3 regions of the Kitasatospora sp. NPDC101157 genome follow, and region 3 is predicted to be linked to each of the others. Evidence: riboswitches for the same ligand, from Rfam matches in the RefSeq annotation. Region 3 holds a riboswitch; each other region holds the start of a gene.
The links. A riboswitch is a leader RNA that binds a small molecule or an ion and turns the genes downstream of it on or off. The one in region 3 is predicted to bind thiamine pyrophosphate.
Positions count from the first base shown of each region.

Region 1: it holds a riboswitch for thiamine pyrophosphate, as region 3 does, so the genes downstream of both, ACIRVF_RS16100 (purine-cytosine permease family protein) here and thiO (glycine oxidase ThiO) in region 3, are expected to answer to the same signal.
Region 2: it holds a riboswitch for thiamine pyrophosphate, as region 3 does, so the genes downstream of both, thiC (phosphomethylpyrimidine synthase ThiC) here and thiO (glycine oxidase ThiO) in region 3, are expected to answer to the same signal.

Region 1 is NZ_JBIWPL010000006.1:217,244-221,291, forward strand. It holds gene ACIRVF_RS16095 (S1C family serine protease) at 1-1,863, opposite strand, end outside; TPP riboswitch at 2,070-2,218, shown strand; gene ACIRVF_RS16100 (purine-cytosine permease family protein) at 2,289-3,629, shown strand; gene ACIRVF_RS16105 (glycerophosphodiester phosphodiesterase) at 3,742-4,048, shown strand, end outside.
Region 2 is NZ_JBIWPL010000020.1:140,440-144,487, reverse strand. It holds gene ACIRVF_RS31265 (cupin domain-containing protein) at 163-480, shown strand; gene tenA (thiaminase II) at 499-1,167, shown strand; gene ACIRVF_RS31255 (DUF5326 family protein) at 1,348-1,548, shown strand; TPP riboswitch at 1,772-1,906, shown strand; gene thiC (phosphomethylpyrimidine synthase ThiC) at 1,901-3,709, shown strand; gene ACIRVF_RS31245 (LysR family transcriptional regulator) at 3,713-4,048, opposite strand, start outside.
Region 3 is NZ_JBIWPL010000004.1:33,375-37,422, reverse strand. It holds gene ACIRVF_RS09895 (thiazole synthase) at 1-235, opposite strand, end outside; gene thiS (sulfur carrier protein ThiS) at 239-478, opposite strand; gene thiO (glycine oxidase ThiO) at 475-1,650, opposite strand; TPP riboswitch at 1,654-1,766, opposite strand; gene ACIRVF_RS09880 (NAD(P)/FAD-dependent oxidoreductase) at 1,870-3,078, shown strand; gene ACIRVF_RS09875 (Rv2175c family DNA-binding protein) at 3,112-3,477, shown strand; gene thiE (thiamine phosphate synthase) at 3,477-4,048, shown strand, end outside.

The sequences.
Region 1 (4,048 bases), on a different contig from region 3:
CCGGCTGACCAGGGCGGGGCCGTTCTCGATCGGGGCGCCGCCGAGCTTGGTGATGACGTCGCCCGGCTTGAGGCCGGCCTTGTCGGCCGCGCCGCCGGGGGTGACGGCCGGCTGGCCCTGGATGTCGTGGGTCTGGATCTGGGCGCCGTCGCCCTTGTAGTCGTCGTTGCGCAGCACGTCGAGCTTGGCGTAGACGGGCTTGCCGGTCTTGATCAGGGTGTCCGCGACCCACTTGGCCTGGTTGATCGGGATGGCGAAGCCCAGGCCGATGCTGCCGGCCCGGCCGTTGGCGGAGGCGTTGGACTGGATCGCCGAGTTGATGCCGATCACCGCGCCGCTGGAGTCGAGCAGCGGGCCGCCGGAGTTGCCGGGGTTGATCGAGGCGTCGGTCTGCAGGGCGTTCATGTACGAGGCCTGCGAGCCGGTCTCGTCGCCGGAGGCGACCGGGCGGTCCTTGGCGCTGACGATGCCGCTGGTGACGGTGGACTCCAGGCCGTACGGCGCACCGATCGCGATCGTGGCGTCGCCGACGTTGACCTTGTCGGAGTCGGCCAGCGCCAGCGGGGCCAGCTTGGCCTTCGGCGGGTTGTCGATCTTGACCACGGCGACGTCGTAGCCCTCGGCGTGGCCCAGCACCGAGGCACTGTAGGAGGTGCCGTCGGCGAACTTGACGGTCAGTTTGCCGCCGTTGAGGGTCGGCGCGACCACGTGGTTGTTGGTGAGGATGTGGCCCTCGGTGTCGAAGACGAAGCCGGTGCCGGTGCCGGACTCCTGGGAACCCTGCGCCTTGATGGTGACGACGCTGGGCAGCGCCTTCTGCGCGATGCTCGCGATGGAGCCGGGGGCGGGCTCGTTCTTCTGGGTGTTGCTGGCCTGGACGGTGGTGCTGCGGTGGTCGTCGGCCGAGGTGCTGCTGTTGCTGTGGCCGGTGGCGACCACGCCGATCGCACCGCCCGCGACACCGGCGACCAGCGCGACCGCGGCGAGCAGGGCCACCAGGCCGCCGCGCTTCTTGCGCGGGCCGCCGGGGCCGGTCGGGCCGCCGGGGTAGTCGGCCGGGTAGCCGAGCGGGCCGTTCGGGCCGCCGGGGTGGCCGGCACCGCCGGAGGCGGCGTCGTGGGCGCCCCAGCCGCCGAGCGGCTGGCCGGCACCGAAGGGGTGGTGGCCGTGCGGGGCGGGCCCGCCGACGGCCGGGGTGCCGTACGGCTCCTGGGCGTTGGCGGCCGGAACGCCGTACGGGTCCTGGGCACCGGAGGCGGGCACGCCGTGGGCCGGGGTCGCGTACGGGTTGGTGCCCGGCGGCACGGCGGGCGCGGCCGGAGCGGCGGCCTGCGCGGCCACGGCCGGAGCTGCCGGGGCGGCCGGGGCGGCCACCGCCGGGGCGGGCGCGACGGGCGGCGCGGGCGGCAGGACCGGCGGCGGGGCGTCGATGTAGCCGGTGACCGGGTCGACCGCCGGCTCCTCGACGGCCGGCGCCGCCGGGGTCTCCGGGGCGGGGACCTTGGTGAAGGCGACGGTGGGCTTGTGGCCGCCCCCGGCCGGAGCCTCGTCCGCCACCGGTGCCTCGGCCGCCGGCTCGGCCGCCGGCGCCGGGACCCGGCTGAACGCCATGGTCGGCTTGTGACCGCTGTCGGGGGCCGCCGGAGCGCCGTCGACCGGAGCACCGCCCGCCGCCTGCGCCTCGTCCGCCGCCGGTGCCTCGGCCGCCGGCTCGGCCGCCGGCGCGGGGACCCGGCTGAACGCCATGGTCGGCTTGTGACCGCCCTGAGCGGTGCTGTCGGAAGCGGCGCCTGCCGCCTCCTGGGCCCCGGCGGGCTGCTCCCCCTGCGGCCCGGTGGGCCCAACCTCGCGCTCGGTGCTCACGGACGACCTCCATAGCTGACAGAACCAAGGACCATAGTTTTTCGCACCGTCGATTCGATTGCCGTAAGGACCCCTCTGAAGAACTCATAAGAATCCTTAGCCGCCGCCGACGGCCGGGGCTCCCCACCCCCGCCGGCATCCCGCGATGCGGACCGCGCACCCGCGGCCTTTGGCGTTCGCACCCGTGCCGGTTAGCCTGTCGCTCCAAACTGACACGCGGGAGCTTGGACCCACCAGGCTGAGAGTGCGCATGTCGACGGTACGCCAGGCGAGCGACAGGCCGACCGTCGAGGGGGCGCTGACCGCCGGAACCTGTCCGGGTAATGCCGGCGTAGGGAGTATCGGCCATGCCGCCTGCTTCGTCATCCTCTTCTTCGGGTGCGCCCGAGTCCAAGGATTTCTCCGCCCTTCCCCCTGTCCCGGCCGTGGCCACCGCACTGCTCGACCACCGGGTCGAGGCGCCGCTGGTGCTGGACACCGAGCCGCCGCGCACCCTGCGTTTCCGGGACCACTTCGCGCTCTGGATGAACCTGGGCGTCAGCCTGATCGGCTTCTCGACCGCGGCGACGGTGCTCGGCGAGAAGGGCAGCGAGCTGTCGCTGGCCGCCGCGGTGACCGCGATCGTGGCCGGTACGGCCGTCGGCACCGCGATGCTCGGCGTGGCCGCCCTGATCGGTGCCCGCACCGGCGCCCCCGCGATGGCCAACCTGCGCGGGCTGTTCGGCACCCGGCTGTCCTACCTGCCGACCGTGCTGAACATCGTCCAGTGCATCGGCTGGGGCGTGTTCGAGCTGCTGACCATCGCGGCGGGTGCGCAGACCGTCGCCCACACCACCGGCTACCGCTGGCTGTTCGTGCTGCTCGCGGGCGCGCTGACCACCGCCCTGACGATCTGGCCGCTGGGCTCGATCGCGGTGCTGCGCCGCTTCGTGGCCGGGGCGGTCGCGGTCGCGATGGTGTACTTCACCGTCCAGCTGGGCCGGCAGGGCGTGCCGGACCCGGGAGCGGGCAACTGGCACGGCTTCCTCGGAGCCACCGACGCGATGATCGCGGTGTCGATCTCCTTCGTCCCGATGGCCGCCGACTACACCCGGCACTCGCGCACCCCGCGCTCGTCGTTCTGGGGCAGCTTCTCCGGCTACACCGTCGCCCAGGTCTGGTGCTACGTGCTCGGCCTGATGGCGCTGCTGCAGTCCGACGGCGACCCGAGCCGGATCTTCGACTCGTTCCTCGGCGTCTGGGCCGGCTGGCTGTTCCTGCTGGTGCTGGTGCTGCGCGAGACCGACCAGTCCTTCGCCAACGTGTACTCGACCGCGATGTCGCTGCAGAACCTGCTGCCGCGGGTGGACCGCCGGGTGCTGAGCGGCGGGATCGGCGTGCTGACCACCGTGCTGGCGCTGCGGATCGACCGGTTCACCGACACCTACAGCAACTTCCTCGGCCTGATCGGCTCGGTGTTCGTGCCGCTGCTGGCGGTGCTGGCGGTGGACTACTTCTTCGGCGCCGGCCGGCACGGCTGGGACCTCTCCGAGCGGGCGCCGTCCCGCTGGCTGATGCTGCTGCCGTGGGTGCTGGGCTTCGCCGTCTACCAGTTCATCGCGCCGACCGCGGTGGCCGGCTGGTGGGTGGACTTCTGGACCTCCGCCCAGGAGGCGCTGCACTTCACCCCGCAGGAGTGGACCTCCGCCTCGCTGTTCGCCTTCCTGGTCCCGGCGCTGGCCACCTGGGCGCTCACCCCGCTCACCCGCCGCACCTCCCGGGCCTGAGACGGCGCCCGACCGCGGCGGCGCACCCCGGCGGACCGCGGAGGCGGAGCCGGCCCCACAGGTTGGGACCGGCTTCGCCTCCGCGACACCTGCGCCCCCTATCGTGGGGCCCGTGACCAGCCCAGACCTGCCCCCGGCGGCGGCGCGCACCGCGCCCTCCGTCCAGGTGATCGCCCACCGCGGTTCCTCCCACGCGCTGCCCGAGCACACCCTCGCGGCCTACCGGCGCGCGCTCGACGAGGGCGCGGACGCCGTCGAGTGCGATGTCCGGGTGACGGCCGACGGCCACCTGGTCTGCGTCCACGACCGCCGGATCCGACGGGTCTCCAACGGCCGCGGCACCGTCTCCGCGATGACCCTCGCCGAGCTGGAGGCGTACGACTTCGGCGCCTGGAAGACCGGGAAGCCCAGCACCGACC
Region 2 (4,048 bases), on a different contig from region 3:
CCAAGCCTGGCAGGCGCCCCGCCCCGGGGGAAGCTCCCCCCGGAGGAGTTGGTGTTGAATGCCCTCGGTCCGCGCGGTGGACGCGACGGACGCGACGGGCGCTGTGCACGCGGCGCAGGCGAAGGACGCGAAGGACGCGACAGGCGGAGGAGGACGGCAGCGGTGAAGGTGTTCCGGCTGGACGAACTGGACGCGGAGCGGGCGGCCAACGACGGCGCGTACCTGCGGTTCCTGCGCGAACCGCGGATGTCCGCCGGGCTGTACGCGCTCTCCCCCGGCGACACCGACACCCAGACCGCGCACGACCAGGACGAGATCTACCAGGTGATCAGCGGCCGCGCCGAGCTGACCGTCGGCGCCGAGACCACGACCGTCGGACGCGGCAGCGTGGTGTACGTCCCGGCCGGCACCCCGCACCGGTTCCACCACATCACCGAGGAACTGCGGGTGCTGGTGGTGTTCTCCCCGCCGGAGGACTGAGCGCTTAGGGTCGCCGGTATGACCCGTAGCCTCACCGACGAGCTCTGGGCGTCGATCGAGCCGATCTACGCCGAGATCCTCGCCCACCCCTTCATCGGCGGCCTCACCGACGGCACCCTGCCGCGCGAGGCCTTCCGCCACTTCGTCGTCCAGGACTCCCACTACCTGCGCGACTACGCCCGGGCGCTCGCCGTCTGCGCCGCCAAGGCGCCCGGCGAGGAGGACGTCCGGGCCTTCGCCGACGACGCGGTCGGCGCGCTGGCCGCCGAGCAGGGCATGCACGCCGAGTTCCTCACCGCCTTCGGCGGCACCGCCGAGGAGGCCGCCGCCGAACCGGTGCTGCCGACCACCCGGGCCTACACCAGCTACCTGCTGGCCACCGTGTACGGCGGCTCCTTCGCCGAGGCGCTCGGCGCGGTGCTGCCCTGCTACTGGATCTACGCCCGGGTCGGCGAGGCGCTGCTCGCCCAGGGCCCCCCCGACCCGCTGTACGCCAAGTGGATCGCCACCTACGGCGACGAGGCCTTCCAGTCCGTGGTGCGCCGGGTGCTGACGCTCACCGACCGGCTCGGCGAGCAGCTGTCCGCGGCCGAACGGCGCCGGGTGGTCGAGCACTTCAGGACGACCTCGCGTTACGAGTGGATGTTCTGGGACGCCGCCTGGCGGGGGGAGCGCTGGCCGGTCTGACCCCGGCCCCCGCCGTTTCTCGGGGGTCGCCCCGGGGGGTCGGATAGGGGTGATCTCGGGGTTCTCTCCGGGCCGTTGGCCCTCGTTCCGCCGCTCCCGCCCCCGTACGATCGAAGCATCGAAAGCAAGCGGGATGCGGCACCGGACGGCAGCCGGCCCGAGGGGAGAAGAGGAACCGACATGGCTGAGCTCTGGAAGTCGCTGCCCTCCTGGGTGCGCAACATCGTCATCCCGGTGCTGGTCCTGGTGCTGGCCTGGAACGTCATCGCCTTCGTGTTCGGCGTGGTCGGCGCCCTGCTGAGCATCGTGATCAAGCTGCTGGTGGTCGTCGGCATCGCGGCCGCCGTGGTGATCCTGGTGAAGAAGGCCGCCAAGAGCTGACCCCGCTCCGCGCGCCGCGCGGAGCACCCCCGGAGGCCCGGCACCCCGTCCGCGGGGGCCGGGCCTCGGCCTTTGCACCGCCCTGGCCGGCTTCGCGGGGCAGGTCCCCGGGCGGTGCCGCGGCCGGTGCCTCGCTCGGTTCCTTGGCCGGTTCCGTTCGGGGACCGTCTGGACCTGCGGCGATCGGCTCGCTACCGTGTTGGGCGTCATGTGCAGGCAACACCGCCTGCGACGCGGGAGCTCGGAGCACCGGGCTGAGAGGGCGCTGACCGGAACGTCGACGGACGGACCGACGGCTGCGTCGACCGCAGGAACCTGACCGGGTAATGCCGGCGTAGGGAGTAGAGGTCAGATGACCACGTTCGAAGCACAGCCGCAGTCTGCCCGGAGCGCCCCCAGCAGCGAGCGCACCGGCTATCCCACCCCGGCCTGGCGCAAGGCCTACCGCGACGGATCCCGCCCGGACCTGCGGGTGCCGTACCGCGAGGTGCAGCTCACCAACGGCCGGACCGTCCCGCTGTACGACACCTCCGGCCCGTACACCGACCCCGCCTACGAGCCCGACGTGCGGCGCGGCCTGCCCGCCCTGCGCGACGCCTGGATCCGCCAGCGCGGCGACGTCGAGGAGTACGACGGCCGCGAGGCGCGCCCCGAGGACGACGGGATCAAGCACACCTCGCCGCGCGGGGGCAACCTGCGCAACCTGGACGCCGTCTTCCCCGGTCGTCCGCGCCGCCCGCTGCGCGGCCGCGGTGGCGCCGCCGTCACCCAACTCGCCTACGCCAAGCGGGGCGTGGTGACGCCGGAGATGGAGTTCGTGGCGCTGCGCGAGGGCCTGGAGCCGGAGTTCGTGCGCGCGGAGGTGGCCCGCGGCCGGGCCGTCATCCCGGTCAACGTGAACCACCCCGAGGTGGAACCGGCCGTCATCGGCACCAACTTCCTGGTGAAGATCAACGCCAACATCGGCAACTCCGCGGTCACCTCCTCGATCGAGGAGGAGGTGGAGAAGATGACCTGGGCCACCCGCTGGGGCGCCGACACCGTCATGGACCTCTCCACCGGCCGCAACATCCACACCACCCGCGAGTGGATCCTGCGCAACTCCCCCGTGCCGATCGGCACCGTGCCGCTCTACCAGGCCCTGGAGAAGGTCGACGGCAAGGCCGAGGAGCTGAGCTGGGAGGTCTACCGGGACACCGTCATCGAGCAGTGCGAGCAGGGCGTCGACTACATGACCGTCCACGCCGGAGTGCTGCTGCGGTACGTCCCGCTCACCGCGCGCCGCAAGACCGGCATCGTCTCGCGCGGCGGCTCCATCATGGCCGCGTGGTGCCTGGCCCACCACCAGGAGAACTTCCTCTACACCAACTTCGAGGAACTCTGCGACATCCTGGCCTCCTACGACGTCACCTTCTCGCTCGGTGACGGCCTGCGCCCCGGCTCCATCGCCGACGCCAACGACGAGGCGCAGTTCGCCGAACTGCAGACCCTCGGCGAGCTCGGCCGGATCGCCCGGGAGCGCGACGTCCAGGTGATGATCGAGGGCCCGGGCCACGTCCCGATGAACAAGATCAAGGAGAACATGGATCTCCAGAAGGAGATCTGCGACGAGGCGCCGTTCTACACCCTCGGTCCCCTCACCACCGACGTCGCCCCCGGCTACGACCACATCACCTCGGGCATCGGCGCCGCGATGATCGCCTGGTGGGGCACCGCGATGCTCTGCTACGTCACGCCCAAGGAGCACCTGGGCCTGCCCAACCGGGACGACGTCAAGACCGGCGTGATCACCTACAAGATCGCCGCCCACGCCGCCGACCTCGCCAAGGGCCACCCCGGCGCCCAGGCCTGGGACGACGCCCTCTCCGACGCCCGCTTCGAGTTCCGCTGGGAGGACCAGTTCAACCTGGCCCTCGACCCGGAGACCGCCCGCGACTTCCACGACGAGACCCTCCCCGCCGAACCCGCCAAGACGGCCCACTTCTGCTCGATGTGCGGCCCGAAGTTCTGCTCGATGAAGATCAGCAAAAGCATCAACGAGCAGTTCGGCCAGGGGAAGGCTTCGCCGGAGTACGACGAGGAAGCGGTCGAGGGCATGAAGGCCATGTCCGAGGAGTTCAAGGCCCAGGGGAACAAGGTCTACCTGCCGATGGCGGACTGACCCTCACGGTTCGGCGAGCGCTGTCCCGGGTGGCGACGGGACGCCCTGGGGCAGCGCTCCGCTGTGGGGGCGGCGTCGAGCTGCGATGGACGCGGCGGTTCGGACGAATGAAGCCAGGGCCGGGGAGCGGGAGTGGTCCGGCCACGCGAGCACCAGAGTGACCGGGGCCGCGTCGAGTACCGGTACGCAGGCCAGGTCGCTACGGAGCTGGGTGCGGACCGACTCGGGTACGACGGCCACCGCCCGCCCGATGGCGATGAGTTGCATCAGCTGGGCGGAGTCGCGCACTTCGGGCCCCGATCCGTCCTGCCCCGGTCGGCCCTGCCAACGGGCCGTTGG
Region 3 (4,048 bases):
CGGCGGTGAAGCAGCCGGCCGTGTTGGGCAGGACGCGGATGCCGTTGCGCGTCAGCACGTCCAGGACGGAGCCCTGGGTGGTGGCGTCGACCCGGCGCATGGCCACGGTGGTCAGCTCGGTGCCGGAGGCGAGCAGGGCGCGCTCCAGGACCTCCAGGCTCGGCGCGCCGCCGGTGCCCATGATCAGTCGGGAGGAGAAGGTCGTCCCGGCGATGGTGAGAAGGTCGTCGGCCATGGTTCAGCCTCCCTGGACAGCGGTGAGGATCTCGATCCGGTCGCCGCTGTTCAGCGGCGTCGCGGGCCACGAACTGCGCGGCACCACGGCCTCGTTGAGGGCGGCGGCGACACCGGTGTTGGCGGCGCTGACGGTGGCCACCAGCTCGGCGAGGGTGGTGGCGGCGGGCAGCCGGCGGGGCTCGCCGTTGACGGTCAGGGCGATCTCGGTCGGGGTGCTCTCGGTCGGGGTGCTCTCGGTCATGCGGAGGCCTTCGTGGTGGGGGCGTCGGGGGAGAACCGGGTGGGCGTGAACGGCCTTGCCAGCTCGGGGACTTCGCCGGTCGTCAGGTAGTCGGCGAGCAGGTCGGCGGTCACCGGGGTGAGCAGCACGCCGTTGCGGTAGTGGCCGGTGGCGGCGACCAGTCCGGGCAGCGGGGTAGGGCCCAGCAGCGGGGCGTTGTCCGGCGAGCCGGGGCGCAGCCCGGCCGCCGTCTCCCGCAGCGGGAGTTCGGTGATGCCCGGGACCAACTCGTGGGCGTCGCGCAGGAGTTCGTACACCCCGCCGGCGGTGACGGTGGTGTCGTAGCCCTGCTCCTCGGTGGTCGCGCCGATGACCAGCTCGCCGTTCTCCCGGGGCACCAGGTAGAGGTGCTGGCCGCGCACCACCGCGCGGACGTTGCGGGAGAGGAACGGCCGGTAGGCGTCGGGGACCTGGAGGCGCAGCACCTGCCCCTTCACCGGGCGGACCGGGGGCAGCGCCCCCTCGGGCAGGCCCGGCAGCCGGTGGCTGTGCGGCCCGGCGGCCAGGACGACCTGCTCGGCGGTCACGGTCTCGTCGGTGCTCAGCCGGGCCCCGACCGCGCGGCCGTTCTCGACCAGCAGCTCGACGGCCTCGGCCCGGTGCAGCAGGACGCCGGCCCGCTCGCAGGCGGCGACGAGGGCGGTGAGCAGCCGGCGGGGGTCCACCTGGTGGTCGTCCGCGACGTGCAGGCCGCCGCGCACACCGGGGGCGAGCATCGGCTCCAGCTTGCGGGCCTCCCGGCCGGTGAGCCAGCTGGAGTCCAGGCCCAGCCGCTGGTGGAAGGCGTGCAGTTCGCGCAGTTCCTCGCGGTCGTCGGAGTCCAGCGCGACGGCGATGGTGCCGCAGCGGCGGTAGCCGGTGTCCAGGCCGCCGGCGGCCTCGGTGAGCTCGGCGGCGAAGGTCCCGTACCGCTGGTTGGAGGCCATCCCGAGGTGCAGCAGCGGCTCCTCGCCGTACTGCAGCTCGGTGACCGGGGCGAGCATCCCGGCCGCGACCCCGGCCGCGCCCCCGCCGTGGCCGGGGTCGACCACGATCACGTTCCGCGGCCCGCGCTGTGCGGTGCGCCAGGCGACGGCGAGGCCGATGACGCCCCCGCCGATCACCAGCACGTCGGCGCGGCTGTCCGTTGGCAAGCGTGACAAAGCTGCTCTTCTCCCTTCGCCGGTATGACCCGGATCAGGTTCGGACGGTCGCGGGCCGTGCCAGCCCGCCTCTCAGCCCGGTTCGCCGGGCTCCCGTGTGGTGCCCCCACCTTAACGCCGGGGGTCGGCCCGGCCGAAGGGCCGTACGAGGAGCGGACGAGGGCCGGACGGCCGCCCGGGCCCGCCCGGCCGGTGAGTACAGTGACGGGCGTGGCAGAGCTGAGCGGAACGGACCAGGTGGTCGTCGTCGTCGGAGCCGGGCTGGCCGGGGCGCAGTGCGCCCTGAAGCTGCGGCAGGGCGGCTGGCGGGGGCGGATCGCCCTGGTCGGCGAGGAACCGCACGCCCCGTACGACCGGCCGCCGCTCTCCAAGGACGTGCTGCGCGGCAAGGCCGACGCCACCACCCTGGACATCGACTACGAGGGGCTCGGCATCGAGCTGCTCGCCGGCCGCCGCGCCACCGGCCTCACCCCCGGCGTGCTGCACACCGACGGCGGCGACCTCCGGTACGACTCCCTGGTGATCGCCACCGGCGCCGTCCCGCGCGTCCTGCCCGGGGCCGAGCGCGCCCACCTGCTGCACACCCTGGACGACGCCCTGGCGCTGCGCGCGCTGCTGCGCCCCGGCCTGCGGCTGGTGCTGGTCGGGGCGGGCTGGATCGGCGCCGAGGTGGCCACCGCCGCGCGGCAGGCCGGCTGCGAGGTCACCGTGGTCGAGGCCGGTCCGGCGCCGGTACCGGGTGCGCTGCCGACCGAGGTCGGCGCGGCGATGGCCGCCTGGTACGCCGAGGCCGGGGTCGACCTGCGCTGCGGCGTCGGCGTGGCCGCCGTCGAGCCCGGGGCGGTGCTGCTCGCGGACGGCTCCCACCTGCCCGCCGACGAGGTGGTGGTCGGCGTCGGCGCCCGCCCCGCGACCGGCTGGCTGGCCGGCTCGGGCGTCGAGCTGGACGCCGCCGGCGCGGTGGTGGTGGACGGGCGGCTGCGCACCGGCCTGCCCGGGGTGTTCGCGGCCGGGGACTGCGTCAGCTACCCGTCGGCCCGCTCCGGCGCCCGGCTGGCCGTCCAGCACTGGGACCACGCGCTGCAGTCGGGCGGGGCCGCGGCCCTCGCCGTGCTCGGGGCGGACGCGCCGTACGACCCGGTGCCGTACTTCTGGTCCGAGCAGTTCGGGCGGATGGTCCAGTACGCGGGCCGGCACGCCGAGGGCGACGAACTGCTGTGGCGCGGCAGCCCGCGGGACGCCGCCTGGTCGGTGCTGTGGCTGCGCGACGGGGTGCCCAGCGCGCTGCTCGCGGTGGACCGGCCGCGCGACCTCACCCAGGGCCGGAAGCTGATCGAGCGCGGGGCGGCGGTGGACCCGGCCCTGGCGGCGGACCCGTCGGTCGCGCTCAAGGCAGCGCTCAGGGGGGCCACCGCTTAGCGCCGGGCCGCGCCGAGGTGGCAGTCTGGTGGCGTGAGCGAGATCGAAAGCAAGATTGAAGCCCTGGTCCCCGAGTGGATGTACCTCCCCGACATCTCCGAGCAGTGGGGGGTGCTGGTCACCGAGGTCCGGAACATGGTCAAGAGGGGCGAGCTGATCGCCGTCCGGCGGGGGCCGAACAAGTCGCTGCAGATCCCTGCGGCGTTCATCGACGGCCCGGGGTTGGTCAAGCACCTGCCCGGCACCCTGACCGTGCTGCGCGACTGCGGGTACAACGACGTGGAGATCCTGGAGTGGCTCTTCACCGAGGACCCGTCGCTGCCCGGCAGCCCGATCCAGGCACTGCGGGAGAACCGTGGCACCGAGGTCAAGCGTCGCGCCCAGGCGATGCTGATCTGATGGCGACGGACACGCTGCGCGCCCGCCTGGCCGACGCCCGGCTCTACCTGTGCACCGACGCCCGGCGCGAGCAGGGCGACCTGGCCGAGTTCCTGGACACGGCGCTGGCCGGCGGGGTGGACATCGTCCAGCTCCGCGACAAGGGCCTGGAGGCCAAGCAGGAGCTGGCGGCGCTGGAGGTCTTCGCCGACGCCTGCCGCCGTCACGGCAAGCTGCTGTCCGTCAACGACCGTGCCGACGTCGCCCACGCGGCCCGGCCGGACGTGCTGCACCTCGGCCAGGACGACCTGCCGGTGCCGGCCGCCCGGGCGATCCTCGGCGAGGACGTGCTGATCGGACGCTCCTGCCACGCCGAGTCCGAGGTGGACGCGGCGGTCGCCGAGCCGGGCGTGGACTACTTCTGCACCGGCCCGGTCTGGCCGACCCCGACCAAGCCGGGCCGCCCGGCGCCGGGCCTCGGCCTGGTCTCGTACGCGGCGAAGCAGGTCACCGACCGGCCGTGGTTCGCGATCGGCGGGATCGACCTCGGCAACGTGGACGAGGTGCTGGCCGCCGGCGCCCGCCGGATCGT